2 regions of the Pseudomonas cavernae genome follow, and region 1 is predicted to be linked to the other one. Evidence: riboswitches for the same ligand, from Rfam matches in the RefSeq annotation. Region 1 holds a riboswitch; the other holds the start of a gene.
What was found. A riboswitch is a leader RNA that binds a small molecule or an ion and turns the genes downstream of it on or off. The one in region 1 is predicted to bind cobalamin.

Region 1 (5,024 bases):
CGCCGACCTTGAGGCCGTGGCCCAAGGCCCGAGCGACCATGCCGAAGGCCGAACTGCTCTTGCCCTTGCCGTTGCCGCTGTGCACCAGCAGCAGGCCGTATTCGTCCTGGGCCTGGGCGATCTTGTCGTCGATCAGCGCCTTCTTGCGCTGCATGCGCGCCTGGTGGCGGGCGTCGCGCTGCGGGGATTCGCTCATGGTTTGGCCTCGACTCGTTGCTGCTGGAAGAAGGCACGCGCGCCGATATACAACGCCGTCGCCACGCCGACATAGAGCGCCAGGTTGGCGAGGAAGCGTGGGTAGTACCAGCCGATGCGCGGCAGGAAGGCGGCCAGGGTCGGCTCCGGATAACGCCCGGAGAGGAAGTAGAAGCCGCCGCTGGACAGCAGATGGCAGACCAAGGCGCTGACCAGCACGGTCAACGCCAGCACGGCCAGGCTGCGCAGTTCGTCGCGGTGCCAGCCGGCGTACAGGCGGCCGCCGCCCCACAGCGCGGCGTAGGCCGGCACGAGAATCCAATAGGCCGGCGAGGTGCACCAGTCGTCCACCGTGCCCAGCGCCACCATGCTGAAATCCAGCGCCGTGGCTTCGAGAAACAGCGCCGGGAACACCCAGCGCGGCTTGAGCAGCACGCCGGCGAGGAAGAACACCGCCCAGGACGCACTGGGCAGGTTGACCGTGGCGAAGTGCTGGCCGCGGGTCACGGCCAGCAGCAGCGCCAGGACGAGGCCGATCGCCAGTTGGCTGCGAGGTGATAAGTGCATTCTTCCGTTTTCCTTGTTGAAATCCATTTGCAGGCGACAGGCCGTTTAAAAAGGCGATGGGCCTGTTAAGGGTTGAACAACGTAGGGTGGGTTAGCCGCGTAGCGGCGTAACCCACCGCTTTTTCAACGACCGGTCACAGCGCCTGGTAACGCACGGTGAAATACACCGCCTGGCCCGGCTGGTTGAAACCGTCCGCGGTTTCATAGTCCGCATCCAGCAGGTTGGCGACGCGGGTCTGCAGACGCCATTGCGGGTTGATGCGATATTCGCCGCGCAGGTCGAGGGTGGCGAATCCGGCCAGTTCGTTCTGGTTTTCCAGATCGTCGAAAGTGGAGTTCTGCGCGCTCAGGCTGGCGCCGACGCTGAGGGCGCCGAAGGCGCGATCGACATCGAGGTTGAAGGTCTGGCCCGGACGCCGGTTGAGGTCCTTGCCGTAGAAGGCGATGCCGGTACGGCTGGAGCGCTTGGAGCGGTTTTCCGCGTCCATCAGGCTATAGTTGGCATTCCACGCCCAGCCGAGCAGCTCGCTGCCGAGCACCAATTCGATACCGCGAATCCGCGCCTCGTCCACGCCCTCGGCCTGGCTCCTGCCGTTGACCGTGATGGTGGCGATCAGGTTGTCGATCTTGGTCCGGTAAGCGTTCGCCGCCCAATGGCCCCAGGCGTGCTTGCCGGCCAGGCCGACTTCAACGCTGTGGGACTTCTCGGCGTCCAGATCGGGGTTGCCGAAACCCGGGTAGTACAGCTGGTTGAAGCTCGGTGCCTTGAACGCGGTGCCGTAGCTGGAGGTGAAGCGCAGCTCGTCGCTCAGCGCATAGCCCCAGCCGATATTGCCGGTGTCGTGCTCGCCGAACTGCTCATCGTCGTCGTGGCGCAGACTCAGCTGCCAGTCCTGGCGGCCGACCTGGCCGAGATACTGGACGAAGGCGCCCTTGTCGTCGCGCGAATCGACTGCATAGGCGGTGCTGCCGTTGACCTCGTCGCGCTGGTAGTCGGCGCCGAGGGTCAAGGTGTGGCCGGCGGCGAGGCTCAGGTCGTTCTGCCAGGACAGCGAGTCGCGGCGGCTGTCGAAGCGCGAGTAGAAGGCGCCGTCCTGGAAGGCGTCGGACTTGTCTTCGCTGCGCCCGGCTTGCAGGGTCACCCGCCAGGGCTCCAGCGCAGCGAAGCGCGCGCGGCCGCCGACCACCTTGGTCACGCCGTCGGCATTGGCGCCGAAGCCGGCTCTGCGCCTGCTGTTCACTGAGTCGTAATCGTTGTGCGACTTGGCCTGCAGGACGTTGCCATCCAGTTCCAGGCCGTTGGCGAAGCGGTAACCGGCATTCGCCGAGCCGGACAGGTTGCGGTAGCCGTCGCTGTCGTCCTCATAGCCGCTGACGCCGGCCGGTTTGACGTTGATGCCGTCGGTATCCAGGCCGCTGACACCGAGGCTGTACCAGCCCTGGCCATGGCCGCCGCTGACCCCGGCGCTGCCTTGATAGCTGTCGTGGGTGCCGTAACCGGCGGAGAAGAACGGCTTGGCGCCCTCGCCGCCACCCTTGCGGGTGAAGATCTGAATCACCCCGCCGATGGCCTCCGAGCCGTACAGGCTGGAGCGCGGGCCGCGCACCACCTCGATACGCTCGATCAGCTCCACCGGCAGATCCTGCAGAGCGGTGCCGCCGCTGGTCACCGAACCGGCCTTGATCCCGTCGATCAGTACCAGCACGTGGTTGGAGTTGGTGCCGCGCATGAACAGCGAGGTGGACTTGCCCGGGCCGCCGTTGTTGGCCAGCGACACGCCCGGCACCTTGCGCAGCAACTCCGGCACCGACTGCGCCTGGCTGCGCTCGATCTGCTCGCGATCGATCACCGTGACGGCGGCGAGGCTGTGTTGCTCAGCTTGCTCGGTGCGGGTGGCGGTCACCACCTGCTGGTCGAGTTCGAGGGTTTGCTCGGCCGCCAGGGCCGACAGGGAAAGGGAGGAAACCCCGCACAACAGCAGCGCTGTCGGCATCAGGGTGGACTTGCTCATTCTGGTTGTGTGCTCCGTCGCGCTCACCCGCGCGACTCAGGCCGGGAAAGGCATACGGAGAACACAGACGCACGGACGCGCAACGGCAGCCCACACGCCAGACAGCGCCCTCCGCGATGCCGTGGACTGCGACAGGCCGGTCTCCGGGCTCACGAGCGAATCCAGTCGGACTCCCAACCGCGCCTTCCCATGCCTGCGCACAGTGGCCTGATTGCGGTTGTTGACTCGTCTACCGTTGCGGGGGCAGCGCCGGAATTGTGCCGCGATCATCGCGAAACGCACCGGCTTCCCTGTTTCACCCTCTGGCCGATGGCCGGGGTACCTGAAGCAAGGCGCGCAGGGTAGTGGCAGGCGGCGCGGGCGTCAACGCGCGGCGTGGGGCTGGATGAGGGAAATTCATGACGCCGTGACGAAAAAGGCCAGCACCGGGTGGCGCTGGCCTTGGATTGGTGGACCGAAGGAGGATCGAACTCCCGACCTCCGCATTGCGAACGCGGCGCTCTCCCAGCTGAGCTATCGGCCCGAGGCAAGGCAAAAATTAGCGCGTCTTTTAGGGCTTAGGCAAGCCCGGTCAGCGCTTGCGGCAGAGGGTCAGGCCGTCGCCGAGCGGCAACAAGGACAGGTCGACCCGCTGATCCTGCTTGAGCCACCGATTCAGTGCCTGGATCGCCCGGGTGTCGGCGCTGTCGGGGCTGGTTTCCAGTACCCGTCCGCTCCACAGGGTGTTGTCGAACAGGATCAGGCCGCCACGCCGGGCCAGCACCAGGGAGTGCTCCAGGTACGCCGGGTAGTTGGCCTTGTCGGCGTCGATGAAGATCAGGTCGAAGCTCTCGCTCTGCCCGCCCCGCTCCAGCGCGCCGAGGGTTTCCAGGGCCGGCGCCAGGCGTAGGTCGATGCGTGTGCTGACCCCGGCCTCCTGCCAATAGCGCTGGGCGATGGCGTTGTAGTCGCCGGGCAGGTCGCAGCAGATCAGCCGGCCATCCGCGCCCATGGCCTCGGCCATGCACAGCGCGCTGTAACCGGTGAAGGTGCCGACTTCCAGCAACTTACGGGCGCCGGTCAGCTTGACCAGCAAGGCCATGAACTGCCCCTGCTCCGGGGCGATCTGCCAGCGCGCCATGGGCATCGCCTGGGTTTCTTCGCGCAGGCGAGCCAATAGCGGGGTTTCGCGCAGGGAGACATCGAGCAGGTAGCGGTAGAGCGCATCGTCGAGGCTCAGGGTCCGGGCGGTCATACGCGCACCTCGCGATCAGGGATGACGGGCCAGGCTGGGCGGCGCCAGCACGCGCTTGGCATCCACATAGCTGTTCTGCCAGTAAGCGCTGGCCAGGCTGTCCAGGCGCACCGTGCCACCACTCGAGGGTGCATGGACGAAGCGCCCCTCGCCGACATAGATGCCGGCATGGCTGACCTGGCCACCGCCATTGGTGGCGAAGAACAGCAGGTCGCCGCTCTGCAGCGCGTCGCGGCGTACGCTTGGGGCCCGCATGGCGATCAGCTCGCGGGTCGAACGCGGTAGCAGGATGCCGGCCGCATCGCGGTAGACATAACCGATCAGGCCGCTGCAGTCGAAACCGCCGTCCGGGGTATTGCCGCCATAGCGGTACGGCGTGCCGACCAGGCCGAGGGCGCGAAACAGCACATCGTCGGCGCTGGCATTGCTGGCTGGAGGGGTAAAAATCGGTGATTTTGACGGCGGGCTGCTGGCACAGGCGCTCAGCAGCGCAAAGAGGACAAGCAGGATGAGGCGGGCCTTGGCGGTCATGAGCGGGCGGTCCTGAGCCTGGATGCGCCCTACTCTGCCGGGAGGAATGCACGCACGCAAGCCTGGGGCTTGCATGCGCTGGATTTAACGATGATTGCCCGTGTGGCCGTTGGAGGCCAGGGCCAGCGCGCGCTTGGCTTCGATGAAGGTGCGGCTCCAGTACTTGTCGTCCAGGCTGTCGATCCGTACCCCGCCGCTGCGGCTGCTGGAGGAGTGGATGAACTGGTCATCGCCGAGGTAGATGCCGGCATGGCTGACACGCCCGCGGCCGCGGGTGCTGAAAAACAGCAGGTCGCCCGGCTTCAGCTCGGAGCGCGCCACCAGCGGCGCATCGAGGTCGATCATTTCCCGGGTCGAGCGCGGCAGTTGCAGGCCGGCCTCTTTCTTGAACAGGTAGCCGATGAAGCCGCTGCAATCGAAGCCGGAAGCCACCGAGGTGCCGCCATAGCGGTAGCGGGTACCGATCAGCGACAAGCCATGGGCCA
Region 2 (5,024 bases), 2.2 Mb from region 1:
AGGGTGGAAAACCGCGAAGCGTTTTCCACCTGTGCGTCGGTGGATGTGAAGAGCGACATCCAGCCTACAAGCCCGACACTGCGTAGCCCGGATGCAATCCGGGAGAACCGGCTCAGCACCGTCCCGGATTGCATCCGGGCTGCGGCCAATAAACCAAGGCCCCGCAGTGCGGGGCCTTGGCGTTTTCGCGGGAGGGTTTACAGGGCCGGAGTCCAGGTCAGCGAGAGCAGGGCGTTGCGCCCCTCCTGGCGATAGCCATGGGTGCTGGCGCTGGTGAAGAACGGGTCGTTCGGCCGGCTGTAATCGACCAGCGCGTACTCCTTGTCCAGCAGGTTGTCGACCTTGGCCTGCCATTCCAGCTCGTCGTTCATCTTCCAGCTGCCGCGCAGGCCGAGCACGCCGTAGCCGCCGATCTCGGTACGGTTGGCGGCATCGTCGAAGCGGCTGGACACCGCCTGCCAGCCCAGGCCGACACCGAAGGCACCGAACTGGCGATCCAGGTCCAGGCTGAGGGTGCGCTTGGCCCGGCGCGGCAGGGTATGGCCGCTGTCGCGGTCGCGTGGGTCGAGGATCCCGGCCGCCAGCGCGGCCTGCCAGCCCAGCACCTCGCGGCTCAGCTCCAGCTCCAGGCCCTGCAGGCGCGCGCGGTTGATGTTCTGCGGCTGGCTGAAGAAGGTCACGGGGTCGCTGACCACGGCGATCAGGTCGTCCACGTCGGTGCGGTAGGCGGCCAGGCTCCAGTGGGTGTCCAGCTGCTCGCCGCGCAGCTGCACCTCGTAGCTCTTCGAGCGTTCCGGGTCGAGGTTGGGGTTGCCGCTGAAGAACTGATCGGCCGGGAAGTACAGGTCGTTGAAGGTCGGCGCGTGGAAGCCTTCGGCGTAGCTGAAGATCAGCTCGCTGCTCTGGCCCAGGTCGAAACTGAGCGCGGCGTTCCAGGTGTTCTCGCTGCCGAACTGCTCGTTGTCGTCGTGACGCAGACCCAGCTCGGTGGCGAAACCGTTGCCCTGGTAGCGGTGCTGGACGTAGGCCGCCTGGTTCCAGCGCTCGGTCTGACTGAATTCGCTGTCGCTGTTCAGGCGGTCCTCGTACCAGTCGGCGCCGAGCAGCAGTTGCTGACTATCGGTCAGCTGCAGGGTGTTCAGCCAGCCCAGCGAGTCGCGGTAGGTGTTGAACTGGAAGTTGTTGAAGACGTTGAAGTCATCGTGGTTGTCGCTCTTGTCCTCGACGTGGCCGAGTTCCAGGCGGCTGGTCCACAGCTCGCTGAACTGGGCGTCGAGATGGCTGGCGACGCTGCTGAGGCTGAAGCGCTCGCTGGGGTTGCCCGGGTCGAAGCTGAAGGCGTCGTCGTATTCGGTTTCGCCGCGCTGATCGATGACGTTGAGGCCGGCCTTGAGGCTGTCGCTGAAGCGATGTTCCAGGCTCAGGTTGACGGCCTTGCGGCGCAGGCCGTCGTGGTCGGCGTCGCGCCCGCGGTTGTCACTGGTGCGGTCGAAGCCTTCGCTCTCGTCGAGGCTGGCACCGAGGTCGAAACGGGTCTGGTGGTCGCCGCCGGAGAGGCCCAGGCTGCGCTCGAACGTCTGCTGGCTGCCGGCGCCCAGGCGCAGACGCGGCTGCAACCCGGCTTCGCCGCGGCGGGTGAAGATCTGGATGACCCCACCGATGGCGTCGGCGCCATACAGGCTGGAGCGCGAGCCACGCAGCACTTCGACCCGCTCGATCTGATCGGGGCCGAGGAACTCCAGGCGCGCCAGGCCGCTGGCGGCGGCGTTGAGGCGCACGCCGTCGACCAGCACCAGGGTCTGGTTGGCGTTGGCGCCGCGCAGGAACACGCTGGTCAGGCCGCCGCGGCCGCCGTTCTGGGCGATCGACACCCCCGGTACGCGCGCCAGCAGTTCCGGCACGCTGCGCGCCTGCAGGCGCTCGATGTCCTTGCGGGTGAACACTGTGGTGGCGGCGGTGGCCTGGGCGCGCGGTTCGACTTCGCGCCCGGAGGTGATCACCAGGGCCGGGGTTTTCAGTGCATCGGGGTTGTCGCCGGGCGCTTCTTCAGCCTGGGTAGTCAACGGCAGGAGGGCGATGGCCAGGGCCAGCGGGGAAAGTTTCATCGGTAATCCTCAAAAGTGGTCAGCAAGCTTTTGAGGAGGGCAGGAACAAGCGCTCGGCGGGGATTAAAGCGGCCAGCGCTTGACGGTGATGCCCTCCGCAACACCTGTCACAACGCACCGAGGCCGGTCTCCGGGCTGCCGACTCACGCGGGTCTCACCTTCCCGGACGCGGAGGTCCAGTGGTCTATCGAGACAGCGTGCCATCCTCGGGATGGCGGTCGGTTTACCGTTGCGGGGGCAGCGCAGGCGTTTCACCTGCTTCCCGTTTAACGCCCATGACTGGGCGACCTCGGTACAGCAAAAACGCCGCGCACCTTAAGCGCGGCGGGGTAAGAGTACAAGCTGGGCCTGCTTTTATCCGCTCGCCATACAGGGGGCGGGCGTCATTTGTCGCTCGTAGGATGGGTTGAGCGTAGCGACACCCATCGAAACCGCGGCATGGTCAGACTCCGCTGATGGGTTACGGCGCCAGCGGCCGAGAGGCGGGCGACGATTCTGCGCCAGACGCCTAACCCATCCTACGGTTTGCCGCGTCTACAACTTCTCCAGCCGCGCGCGCACGCTGCGCTCGATGCCGGCGGCATCCAGGCCGCATTCGGCGAGCATCTGCGCCGGTTTGGCGTGCTCGACGTAGTAGTCCGGTAGGCCCAGTTGCAGCAGCGGCTGGTGCAGGTTCTCGCGGGCGAGGAATTCGCCGACCGCGCTGCCGGCACCGCCCATCACGCTGTTTTCCTCGATGGTCACCAGCAGCTCGTGGCTGGCTGCCAGTTCGCGCACCAGCGCCTCGTCCAGCGGTTTGACGAAGCGCATGTCGACCACGGTCGCATCCAGCGCCGCGCCGACCTTGAGCGCCTCGGCCAGTTGCACGCCGAATACCAAGAGCGCGACTTTCTGCCCCTGGCGGCGGACCACGCCCTTGCCGATCTCCAGCGGCACCAGGGCCTCGTCGATCGGCGCGTTGGGGCCACTGCCGCGCGGGTAGCGCACCGCCGCCGGGCCGTCGAACAGGTAGCCGGTGGTGAGCATGCGGCGCAGTTCGTTCTCGTCGCTGGGGGTCATCACCAGCATGCCGGGGACGCAGCGCAGGTAGGTGAGGTCGAAGCTGCCGGCGTGGGTCGGGCCGTCTTCGCCGACCAGGCCGGCGCGGTCGATGGCGAACAGCACGTCGAGGTTCTGCACTGCGACGTCGTGGATCAGCTGGTCGTAGCCGCGCTGGAGGAAGGTCGAGTAGATCGCCACCACCGGCTTGGCGCCTTCGCAGGCCATGCCGGCGGCGAGGGTCACCGCGTGCTGCTCGGCGATGGCGACGTCGAAGTAGCGCGCCGGGAAGCGTTCGCTGAAGGCCACCAGATCGGAGCCTTCCTTCATCGCCGGGGTGATGCCGAGCAGGCGTTCATCGCTGGCGGCCATGTCGCACAGCCACTGGCCGAACACGGCGGAGTATTTCGGTCCGGAGGCCTGCTTTGGGCTAGAGAGCGGCGCCACCGGGGCGTTGATCGGTTCGAGCTTGGTGATCGCGTGGTAGCCGATCGGGTCGGCCTCGGCCGGGGCGAAACCCTTGCCCTTCTTGGTGATCACGTGGAGGAACTGCGGGCCCTCGAGGTCGCGCATGTTGCGCAGGGTGGCGAGCAGGGTCGGCAGGTCGTGGCCGTCGATCGGGCCGATGTAGTTCCAGCCCAGTTCCTCGAACAGGGTGCCGGGGACCAGCATGCCCTTGGCGTGTTCCTCGGTCTTGCGCGCGATTTCCCAGGCGCCGGGCAGGCGCGACAGCACCTTCTTGCTGCCCTCGCGCATGCTCGCATAGGTGCGGCTGGAGAGGATCTTGGCCAGGTAGGTGGACAGCCCGCCGACGTTCTTGGAGATCGACATGTCGTTGTCGTTGAGTATCACGAGCATGTTGGCCTGCACGTCGGAGGCGTGATTGAGCGCCTCGAAGGCCATGCCGGCGGTCAGCGCGCCGTCGCCGATCACCGCCACGCTCTTGCGCTTGCTGCCTTGCAGCTTGGCGGCGATGGCCATGCCCAGGGCGGCGCTGATGCTGGTGCTGGAGTGGCCGACGCCGAAGGTGTCGTACGCGCTCTCGGAGCGGCGCGGGAAGGCGGCGATGCCGTCCTTCTGGCGCAGGCTCAGCATCTGCTGCCGGCGCCCGGTGAGGATCTTGTGCGGATAGGCCTGATGGCCGACGTCCCAGACCAGGCGGTCGTCGGGGGTGTCGAACACGTAGTGCAGGGCGATGGTCAGCTCGACCACGCCGAGGCCGGCACCGAAGTGCCCGCCGGTCTGGCCGACGGTGTAGAGCAGGTCCTGGCGCAGCTCGTCGGCCAGGGTTTCCAGCTCGGCCTCGCTCAGCCGGCGCAGCTCGTCCGGCGTCGCGGCGCGGTCGAGCAGGGGCGTGGCGGGGCGCTCGCGGGGAATCTCGTGAAACGTCGTGGGCATCAGGCAGATCGTTATAGGTAAAAGATGCGGCAGTTTACCCGATGCGCCGGAAGCTGCCCAATCCGCAAGGTTGGCGCTGAGGGGGAGGCGGCTGCCTGGGGGATATCCGGGCGACTGGACTGGGCGGCGTGCACGGACTGCCCCCTCTCCCGTTTACGGGAGAGGGCTGGGGAGAGGGTAGTTCTGCTCTGCGCCACCCTTTCCCCCCCCGGCCCCTCTCCCACAAGTGCGCGAGGGGCGGGCGCGGCGTCTCAGGCGGCGGGGTAGTGGCGGGCGAGGAAGTCCAGCAGCAGCGCATTCACCTCGGGCGCCCGCTCGTTCTGAATCCAGTGCCCGCAGCCTGGCAGCAGGTGCTGCTCGAGTGCGGGCACCAGCTCGGCCATGCGCTTGAGCGTATGGGTCTCGAGCTTGCCCACCGGGTCGCGGTCGCCGAGCAGGAACAGGGTCGGCTGCAGGACTTTCTGGCCGGCGAGAAACTCGCTG

Region 2: another riboswitch for cobalamin. It lies ahead of D3880_RS03110 (TonB-dependent receptor domain-containing protein); the one in region 1 lies ahead of btuB (TonB-dependent vitamin B12 receptor).

The regions. Positions count from the first base shown of each region.
Region 1 covers NZ_CP032419.1:3,439,669-3,444,692, forward strand. The annotation lists gene cobO (cob(I)yrinic acid a,c-diamide adenosyltransferase) at 1-196, opposite strand, end outside; gene D3880_RS15630 (hypothetical protein) at 193-762, opposite strand; gene btuB (TonB-dependent vitamin B12 receptor) at 897-2,774, opposite strand; cobalamin riboswitch at 2,892-3,115, opposite strand; tRNA gene D3880_RS15640 (tRNA-Ala) at 3,222-3,297, opposite strand; gene D3880_RS15645 (O-methyltransferase) at 3,346-4,008, opposite strand; gene D3880_RS15650 (C40 family peptidase) at 4,024-4,539, opposite strand; gene D3880_RS15655 (C40 family peptidase) at 4,624-5,024, opposite strand, start outside.
Region 2 covers NZ_CP032419.1:659,816-664,839, forward strand. The annotation lists gene D3880_RS03110 (TonB-dependent receptor domain-containing protein) at 198-2,105, opposite strand; cobalamin riboswitch at 2,210-2,412, opposite strand; gene dxs (1-deoxy-D-xylulose-5-phosphate synthase) at 2,640-4,541, opposite strand; gene D3880_RS03120 (alpha/beta fold hydrolase) at 4,793-5,024, opposite strand, start outside.